One region of the Oceanobacillus sp. CF4.6 genome, then DNA from elsewhere that is predicted to be linked to it. Evidence: riboswitches for the same ligand, from Rfam matches in the RefSeq annotation. Region 1 holds a riboswitch; each other region holds the start of a gene.
The links. A riboswitch is a leader RNA that binds a small molecule or an ion and turns the genes downstream of it on or off. The one in region 1 is predicted to bind S-adenosylmethionine.
Positions count from the first base shown of each region.

Region 1 (3,282 bases):
GAAGGATTGTTCTGGATGGAAATCATAGGGGGATTATTATTCTTACTCTCAGCCATGCTAATCATTGGTGTATTAACGACGAAATTCTCTTCTCGATTAGGAGTGCCTTCACTTATTCTTTTCCTAATTGTTGGTATGATACTTAACAGATTTATATATTTTGAGGAAGTTCGGCTAACCCAATTTATTGGTATATTGGCATTAATCATTATTCTATTCGATGGTGGTACCCAAACAAAATGGGGAAGAATGCGGCCAATCCTTGTTCCTGCTACTTCTCTGGCAACACTGGGAGTCTTCATTACGACGATTGTAACTGGTGTAGCAGCTATGTATATTTTGGATTTTTCATTATTGGAGGGACTTCTTTTAGGTGCGATTGTTGGATCAACGGACGCAGCAGCCGTATTTTCGGTATTAGGAAATAAAAACTTTAATAAGCGACTGACATCTACATTGGAGGCGGAGTCTGGTTCGAATGATCCGATGGCTGTATTTCTTACCGTTATGTTAATTGAAATGATTCAAATCCCCGACATGTCGATCTGGTCTGCAGTCGGAGGCTTTTTCTTGCAAATGGGTCTTGGCCTTGGGTTAGGACTACTGCTTGGTAAAATCACTGTTGTTGTTATAAATAATATAAAACTGGATATTTCCGGCTTATACCCTGTACTTGCAATGGGATCTGCTGTTTTTACGTATGCATTAACCGATTTCCTTGGAGGTAGCGGTTTACTCGCAGTTTATGTCATGGCCGTATTTGTTGGTAACAGCGATTTAACACACCGATTTTCTATTTTAAGGTTTAATGAAGGTTTTGCCTGGATGATGCAAATTGTGATGTTTACCTTGCTTGGACTGCTTGTTTTTCCGGAACAACTAACAGCCGTATTTTGGGAAGGGATTCTGATTGCCATTATTTTAATGTTTGTTGCACGTCCGATTGCTGTTTTTGTCAGTATGCTGTTTATGAAATACGATGTAAAACAAAAATTATTTATTTCATGGGCAGGTTTAAAAGGTGCCGTTCCGATTGTGTTGGCTACCTATCCGATTTTATCGGGTCTGGAAAATAGTAATCTGATATTTAACACCGTATTTTTCGTTGTATTAATTTCTGCCTTAGTTCAAGGAAGCACTTTATCCTGGCTTGCTGAAAAGCTAGGTTTAACGGAAGAAGAAGAGGATGGAAATGCAAGCATTGAATTAATCAATTTGGGGAATACGGACTCGGAAATTATGAAGGTAACCATACCAAAACGTTCCCCGGCAATTGGTACGTCATTAATCGATTTGGAATTACCCGATGCGACATTAATCATTGGGATTACTCGGAATAAAAAATTATTGACGCCAACAGGTACGTCGATCATTGAAAAAGGGGACACGCTGTTCGTCTTGAGTGATAAAGAAAACAGGAAAAAAGCAAAAATAGCATTATTGGGAAAGCAAAAACACCAGGAAGTTTAATTGATCGTTATGTCCTATAATCGCTTCTGATTATAGGACATCGTTGTCATGTGGGAAAATTGGTTTCAGCAACAGTTAGAATCTAGGAATTCCATACAAAAAAATCAATTGACATGATATTTATTATCGATTAGTATTATTCTCAGCACGAATAAAGTCTATCTTATTAATAGCCGTTGAGACGAGGGGTCAAAGATACGGTGGCAAACCAATCTGTTTTAAACAATCAGATCATGGGGCCCAACCTGAGCACAAAATTTTGCATTTTGTGAACAATAAGAGGATAAGCAGCTGATATTAATCGAAGCTTTCCTTAGGTTGTAGGAGAGCTTTTTTGTATGCCTAAAATTATTTTTTTTGTTAGGAGGGTTAATGTTGGCAGAGAAAATTTTATTTAACTTAGAGTCTGTATCTGAAAGACATCCCGATAAAAACGCAGATCAGATTTCGGCTGTAGTACTGGACGCAGCGCTTGAGCAGGATTCCTTTTCTAGGGTAGCCTGTGAAGTGTTTGACACGACAAATACGGTTATTATAGGTGGGGAAATTACCACTATAGCCTTCATAGATATCGAAAAAATTGCAAGAGATACATTCATTGAAATAGGGTACACGGTATCATCAACATGTTGAACTTACGTAAGCTGCAAGATAAACAATTAGCCGTATATGGACACTTTGGCAGAAGCAATCACCACGTCTCGTGGGAAAGAATAGATAAAGTAGAAGAGCTAAAACAAGCATTATCAATCTATGATTTTGCAGGAGTTGGACAATCATGATGAACGACTTGCAAGAGCGTGTAACGAAAAGTATTTCATTGGTTGATCAGGATAAGATGCCCTTGTTTGAAGCTTTAGTGCACTATGCAAAGCAAGAAGTAACCCCATTTGATGTACCAGGTCATAAAATGGGTGCGCAAATGAATCCGTTAAAGATGGCACTTGGGGAAACGACGATGCGGATGGATGTTAATTCCATGAAAGAGCTTGATTTATTAAGTCATCCCCAATCTGTCATTAAAGAAGCACAAGAATTGGCTGCCGATGCGTTCGGCGCCGATCATGCATACTTTCTCGTGAATGGAACAACGATTGGCATTCATGCCATGATTATGGCAGCCTGTAAGCCGGGAGATACATTACTCGTACCCCGAAATTGCCATAAATCCGTCATGGATGGGATTATTTTAAGTGGAGTGAAACCAGTATTTATTCAGCCGGAAGTTGATTACCACTTTGGAATTTCCCACGGTATTTCGATTTCCAATGTAAGAAAAGCCATCGAAGAGCATCCAGAAGCAGGGACGTTACTGGTTACCTACCCGACTTATTTCGGATCGATGAGCGATTTGGCAACAATTTGCACGATTGCCCATGACCGGGATATGACGGTCATTGTCGATAGTGCGCACGGTGCCCATCTTGGCTTTATGTCGGAGGAGATGATCGATCCTATCTCTGCTGGGGCAGATGTTGTAACGGTAAGCATGCATAAGACTGGTGGCTCCTTAACACAAAGTTCAATCCTTCTCCTTAACAATAATAGAATCGCCTCTCAACAGATTCAAAAAGCACTGGATATGCTGCAGACAACGAGTGCAAATTACTTGCTTATGAGTTCGCTGGATGTAGCAAGGAGGGAACTCTCGCTCTATGGAAATGCGCGTTACAGTCAGTTAAAACCAATTATAGAAGAAGCGATAAATGAAATTGAGTCGACGTCAAGCTATGAAATATTGAAAGCTCCATATGTAAAAGCCCATTATGATCAATTTTATGACTGGACGAAATTAGTTATCCGTGTGAATGG
Region 1 is NZ_JBIMEX010000001.1:540,633-543,914, reverse strand. Features, by position in the region: gene ACHABU_RS02890 (potassium/proton antiporter) at 16-1,470, shown strand; SAM riboswitch class I at 1,631-1,752, shown strand; gene ACHABU_RS02885 (S-adenosylmethionine synthetase N-terminal domain-containing protein) at 1,846-2,103, shown strand; gene ACHABU_RS02880 (hypothetical protein) at 2,097-2,252, shown strand; gene ACHABU_RS02875 (aminotransferase class I/II-fold pyridoxal phosphate-dependent enzyme) at 2,249-3,282, shown strand, end outside.

Region 2 (3,282 bases), on a different contig from region 1:
TGCTGCTAGTCTATTCCCAATGGATTGGATACCTTGTACGATGATAATTAAAATAAAGACAGTCACGTACATAACATCCACTTCATAGCGAAGATGTCCAAAACGATAAGCTAAGTCACCGAGACCACCAGCACCAACAAGTCCTGCCATTGCTGTAGCCCCAATTAAGCTGACCGTGGCAATTGTCAGCCCCAAAATAATAGCTGGTCTTGCTTCTCTTAACATAACATTCCAGATAATTTGTCTAGTTTTGATTCCCATTGCTTTATAGGCTTCAATTACACCGTTATCCACATCGAGTAATGCAGATTCAATTAACCTCGCAATATATGGGGCGGCATTGATAACCAAAGGTACGATAACACCTTTCACGCCAATAGATGTTCCGACAAGCAGTTTTGTAAATGGCAGAATAAAAAACAGCAAAATAATGAATGGAACAGATCGAATAACATTAATAAATAAATTCAATATTTGATAAATCCATTTATTTTCCAATGATTGTCCAGGTCTGGTTAGAATTAATAATATAGCTAAAGGTACTCCAATCAGAATGGCAAAAAAGAGGGAAATAAGGACCATTTGAAATGTCTCTACTACTGCTTCCGATATGATGGGAAACCACTCTTCAATAAACTCATTCATTTGTTTTCCCCTCCAATTCTTCTGTAGAAACACCGTTATCATCTAAAAATTTCAAGGCATTTGCAACTTCTTGAGATTCTCCAACTAGATGTATGACCAGGTTTCCAACAATTCCATTTTTCAATTCCATAATATTGGCTGTTAATATATTTGGTTCTACTTTAAATCGATGGCTCACTTGAGCAAGCAGGGGTTGTCCGGTATTTTCGCCGATAAATGTCAATCTTGTAACCGTACCGTTTAATTTAAGCTGCTCTATTAAGCTATCAGATAATTTCCGTTGTGAGATTGTATTTAAAAATTTCTTTGTCGTTTTTTCTCTGGGGTTGGTAAATAGATTAATTGCTGTTCCTTGTTCAATCAAATCCCCATTTTCTATCACATATACATAATCACAGATTTTTTGAATTACATTCATTTCGTGAGTGATGAGTAGTATAGTTATTCCAAGCTCTTCGTTAATTTTTAAAAGTAAATCGAGAATGGAATTGGTTGTTTCTGGATCAAGTGCACTTGTTGCTTCGTCACTGAGTAAGATTTGTGGTTCCTGTGATAATGCTCTTGCAATCGCAACACGTTGTTTTTGTCCTCCTGATAATTGAGAAGGATACGTATGTTTTTTTTCTAATAAGTCAACAATACCCAAATATTTATCTACACGGGTCTCAACCTCTTTTTTGTCATAGCCAAGAAGCTTAAGTGGAATTGCGATATTATCATAAACCGTGGCCGTTTTCAGCAGATTAAAGTGTTGAAAAATCATACCAATTTTTTGCCGCGTTTTTCGTAATTTTTCCTGGGACATAGAGGTCATTTCTACTCCGTTTATGGAAACAGTGCCACTGGTTGGTTTCTCAAGTAAATTAACACAACGAATTAAGGTACTTTTACCTGCTCCACTATAACCAATTACACCGTGAATTTCACCCTTCTTCACATGAAGGTTAACGTCATTTAGTGCTTTGACAGCTCCATTTTTAGAAGGAAATACTTTCGTGATGTTGTCTAGTTTAATCATGTATGTAACATTCCTTTCAAAAGAGGCTGGCATCATGATGAAAACCTCTATTTTAGTATTCCTTACCCTTGAATTAAAAAAAGCCTCTCATTATAAAAGGAGAGGCTAGTAAATTATAAATTCACGTTCCTCTCTCATCTTCCAAAACGTCATGTTTTGCTGGATTTAGCACCTTTCTATGTATAACAATAAAGGTTGCCGAGCTTCAACGGGCCAGTCCCTCAGCTACTCTTGATAAGAGATTTATTTATTTGTTTCGAGTTATTAAATAAAGTTACATTATATCAATCATTTCGTCAATACTTATTTTGAAAAAAGGATAATCCATTAACACATCCTTATAATCAAAAGGTTATGGCTTAAATATATTTAGCTTCTCAATTCTGGAGATGGCTTCTATGATGCGCCCTTCATCGACAAGTAAGCCAATTCGTACATATCCCTCTCCAAACGTTCCAAAACCATTTCCAGCTGCAACCGCGACATCTGCTTTTGCCAACAGATAGTCTGCAAATTCCTCGCTTTGAAATCCCTCCGGTATGGGGAGCCAGGCAAAGAAGGATCCTTTTGGTGCGTTTACTTTCCACCCGATCCGATTACATTCATTAATTAATGTGTTCCGTCTACCTTCATATAAGTTAACCAGTTCATCGACACATTCCTGACTACTAGACAAAGCAGTTGCAGCTGCATGTTGAAGGGCTGGGAAGATACTTACAAATAAGTGATCCTGTAAAAGATTGATCGCTTCAATCATTTTTGCATTACCTACAGCAAAACCTACGCGCCATCCAGCCATATTATAGGTTTTTGATAATGTATACAGCTCAATTCCAACTTCCTTTGCACCCTCTGCCTGCATGAAACTGACTGGTTTATCACCATCAAATCCAATGGCGCCATAGGCAAAATCATGAACAATACCTATATTATTACACTTTGCCAATTGAACAGTTTCATCAAAAAATGCAAGAGATGCTGTCGCTCCGGTTGGATTATTCGGGTAGTTTAAGTAAAGTAGTTTCGCCTTTTCTTTCTGTTTATCCGTTAGTTCTTTATAGTCAGGCAAAAATCCATGCTCACTATGTAAAGGCATCGTATCATAGGTGACATTTGCTATACCTGCACCAGACAAATAATCAGGATAACCGGGGTCGGGAAGTAGAAACAGGTCACCCTCATTCATTAAGGCCAAGGGTAATTCAACTAAACCGATTTTTGTACCAAATAAAACAGCAATCTCTGAGTCGGGATCAAGATCTACATTGTATTCCCTTTTATAAAAATCAGCTGCTGCTTGCTTGAATTCATCGGTGCCTCTGAATGGTGAATATTTATGTGTATCTGGATTTTCAACCGCTTTTTGCAATGCCTGGACAATATGCTTCGGAGTTGGTTGATCCGGATTTCCCTGGCCAAGATTAATCACATCCCGTCCTTCAGAAACTGCTACAGCAACTTTTTTTACTAAGGTTGCAAAGAATTGGGAAGGTAGTTTAGTTAAACGATTCGAAATTTCCATTATAAAACACCTCATTTACAATTAGTTCAAATAATTATCTAAATATTATATCCTTATATAACTTATGTTTATAGTAGAACATATTATTAAATTAATA
Region 2 is NZ_JBIMEX010000018.1:38,567-41,848, forward strand. Features, by position in the region: gene ACHABU_RS19690 (methionine ABC transporter permease) at 1-645, opposite strand, end outside; gene ACHABU_RS19695 (methionine ABC transporter ATP-binding protein) at 638-1,663, opposite strand; SAM riboswitch class I at 1,795-1,904, opposite strand; gene ACHABU_RS19700 (pyridoxal phosphate-dependent aminotransferase) at 2,016-3,185, opposite strand.
Region 2: it holds a riboswitch for S-adenosylmethionine, as region 1 does, so the genes downstream of both, ACHABU_RS19695 (methionine ABC transporter ATP-binding protein) here and ACHABU_RS02885 (S-adenosylmethionine synthetase N-terminal domain-containing protein) in region 1, are expected to answer to the same signal.

Region 3 (3,282 bases), on a different contig from region 1:
ATCGATAAATTGCTGAACAACTTCATCATCTTTCGTTTCTTCTCGTACAGCAATCAGGTTCACAAATTGAGAATCCTGTTCGATGAAGATAGAGTCTTCTCCTGGAAGAAGCCCAGCTTCAAGTGCAAAGTTAGAATTAATTGCAGCTGCATCAACTTCCCCAAGTTGTCTAGGTATTTGAGCAGGATCAAGTTCAATAAATTCAAAGTTATTTGGATTCTCTACAATGTCATTGATACTAGCATTAACACCTAAGCCTTCTTCAATTGTAATTAAACCAGCTTGTTCGAAAAGTAAGAGTGCACGTCCGCCATTAGTTGGGTCATTCGGAAGTCCAATACGTGCACCATCTTCCAATTCTTTAAGGTCTGTTACTTCTTCTGAATACATTCCCATTGGAAAAGTTACTGTATCGGCTACTTTAATTAGTTCTAGACCACGTTCTTCGTTCATATGATCAAAAAATGGCTCTGTCTGGAAGCTATTTATATCAATTTCACCTTCAGATAATGCTACATTCGGCATAACATAGTCACTGAATACTACAGGTTCAATGGTTATTCCTTCTTCAGAAGCTAGTTCTGCAACCTTTTCCAGTATCTCTTCATGTGGTCCTGCGGTTACACCAACAGTTAGTTTATCATCCTCTAGCAGACCCTCTACTTCATCCGATCCACCACATGCTGCCAATAATCCTATAAGTAAAACAACAAATCCTAAAAATAGTCCTTTTTTCATCATCATCCCTCTTTCTGTTAGTATGCTTTTTGATAGGTTAGCTTTTCTACGGTATGAAATGCTGCTAAGACAGTATCTTCTGTAATTTCAATGTCCATAAAATGAATGGATTCCTCTGGTAGTAATACTTTTTTGGTGATTCTTCCTAAAAGTTCTTCGTCTTCAGCATCGATGGTTAAACTCTTCAAATTTACTGGGAATCCCCATTCATCATAATAATTTAGCAGTTTTTTTAAATCACTCTCTTTTCCTTCTAAAGCCAGTTGAATGAGAATTCCATAAGAAACGATTTCACCATGAAGGAAACGTTTCACTTCATCTGCCTCCGTTAATCCATTATGAATGGAATGAGCACCAGCAATTCTTCCTGCTTTGCCGCCAAATCCTCCAACCATACCTCCTGTCAGTATGATGGTTTCGATAACACGGATCAATTCGTCGTTTACTTGTTCCTCTTTGACGGAATCTAATGCTGCTTTTCCATCCTTTAAAAGAATATCACGACAAATTTTAGCAGTAAATTGGGAGACTTGCAGCCAAATCGGCAGTTCCACACCTTTATAAAAGGAATTTACAAGAGCATCCGCTTCGTAATACTTAGCTAGTGTGTCGCCGATACCTGCTTTTAAATATTTCAGCGGCGCTTTGGCAATAATCGCTGGTTCAACGAGTACGAGTGTATTTGCTACAGGAAATTCTGTATAATGTGAATGCTTCCCATCTTCATGGTAAAATACACTCAATGGTGTCCATGCGGCACAGGTCGCTGCAATCGTTGGAATTAATATGGATTTTATACCAGCTCGGGCAGCAGACGCCTTTGAAATATCAAGTACAGTGCCACCACCGATTCCAATAACTGCTTCTACATGTTCATTATCATACTTTCCTGCCAGGTCTATTGTTTTTTGTATGGTGCAATGCCCCTTGATGAAAGTGATATGATTCGGATCGATCGTATGAAATTCGTCTGGCAGATAAGGCTTTGCTGCCCGCCATGATTTTTCGCCTGTAACAATATGCACTTTTCTAACATTCAGTTCAGAAAGAAGACTGTTCAGTTCGTTTAGAACCTGTTCCCCAATTCGATAATGACCCGGTGATCCTTTCACCGTAGCAATTGACATGTGTATCACTCCTTTGATGTTAGGGAAACTAAAAAATGCCACTCGGGTAAGAGAGGCATTTGCGTTTTATAATAGCAGTCCCCTCTTATTTACCAAAATACAGACGTATTTTGCAGGAATTAGCACCTTTATCGGAAAAAGAATTCCCAGAAAGGTTGCCGGGTTTCATCGGGCCAGTCCCTCCACCACTCTCAATAAGAGTTATGTTATAAAGTTGTTTCTACATCGTAATATTAATCTTTTTAAAAGTCAATCATTTTTTATGAACAAACGGAATTTCCAATAAATTAAATTACGGGAATTGCATTTCTGGCTGTATTATAGTGGAATAAGCAAGACTATGATAAAATAAGCAAAAAATTACAAATTAAAAAGAATTAGGTGTAATCATAAATGATACGGAAATCTAACAAGAAAGAGAATACATTCCAAGTCTTGCAGTTCAGTGCAATAGGAGGGATGAATGCCCTTATTGATATCGGTACGTTGAACTTGCTGCTGTTTTTTTGGTATGCAGATAATAATGAAATCCTTCTATTATTTAATACAATTGCTTATACGTTAGCGGTCACGAATAGTTATCTGTTCAATGCCAATCTGACATTCAGGAAGAAAGCGAGTAAAAACAAGAAAGAATTAATCTTTTTTTGCATACAGGCATTCGTCAGTCTCGGAATCAGCAATCTCGTGTTTATCGGTGGTATCGCTTTACTAGGGCTTTTCTCAATACCGGTATTTGTGCAAAATAACATTGCCAAAGGTGCTGCAATGTTTCTTTCTTCAACGGCGAGCTTTTTCTTTATGCGCTATTTTGTTTTCCGTCGTAACGTATCGAAGCGGATTAAATAATTTTACCCATTCTTGATTTTAATGAATAATTGATGTATATTTTTTGTATAGTTATTATATAGTTATTATAAATGGGGTATTAAAATGTATAACATCAAAGCAGTTTCAAAAATATTGGACATGCCTACAGTTACAATTCGTTCCTGGGAGACACGCTATCATGCAATTACACCAGAACGAACAGCCTCCGGACATCGTGAGTACACAGAAGAAAATATAACCGATTTAAAATGGGTAAAAAAGCAGGTTCAGGATAATGGAATGAAGGTAAGTCAGGCTGTTAAACAGCTGCATTCCTTAAAAGAGGAACAAATTTCTGTTTCTTCTCCAATGTCTGTGTCGGAAGAAGGAAATTATCAAGCGCAGATAGAGGAATTGTATTATGCGGTTCTCCATCTCGATACAGCAAAATGCCATGTTTTACTTGATCTATGTTTTTCTCAATTCCACTACCGGACAGTTTTTCATTCCATTATTGTACCGTTAATGTATAAGGTAGGGAAAGCGTGGGAAGAGGGGAAGATTCACGTTGCACAAGAACATATGATAACCAATCTTGTGCTACAGC
Region 3 is NZ_JBIMEX010000007.1:87,739-91,020, reverse strand. Features, by position in the region: gene ACHABU_RS12215 (MetQ/NlpA family ABC transporter substrate-binding protein) at 1-738, opposite strand, end outside; gene ACHABU_RS12210 (iron-containing alcohol dehydrogenase family protein) at 756-1,865, opposite strand; SAM riboswitch class I at 1,948-2,066, opposite strand; gene ACHABU_RS12205 (GtrA family protein) at 2,259-2,714, shown strand; gene ACHABU_RS12200 (MerR family transcriptional regulator) at 2,799-3,282, shown strand, end outside.
Region 3: it holds a riboswitch for S-adenosylmethionine, as region 1 does, so the genes downstream of both, ACHABU_RS12210 (iron-containing alcohol dehydrogenase family protein) here and ACHABU_RS02885 (S-adenosylmethionine synthetase N-terminal domain-containing protein) in region 1, are expected to answer to the same signal.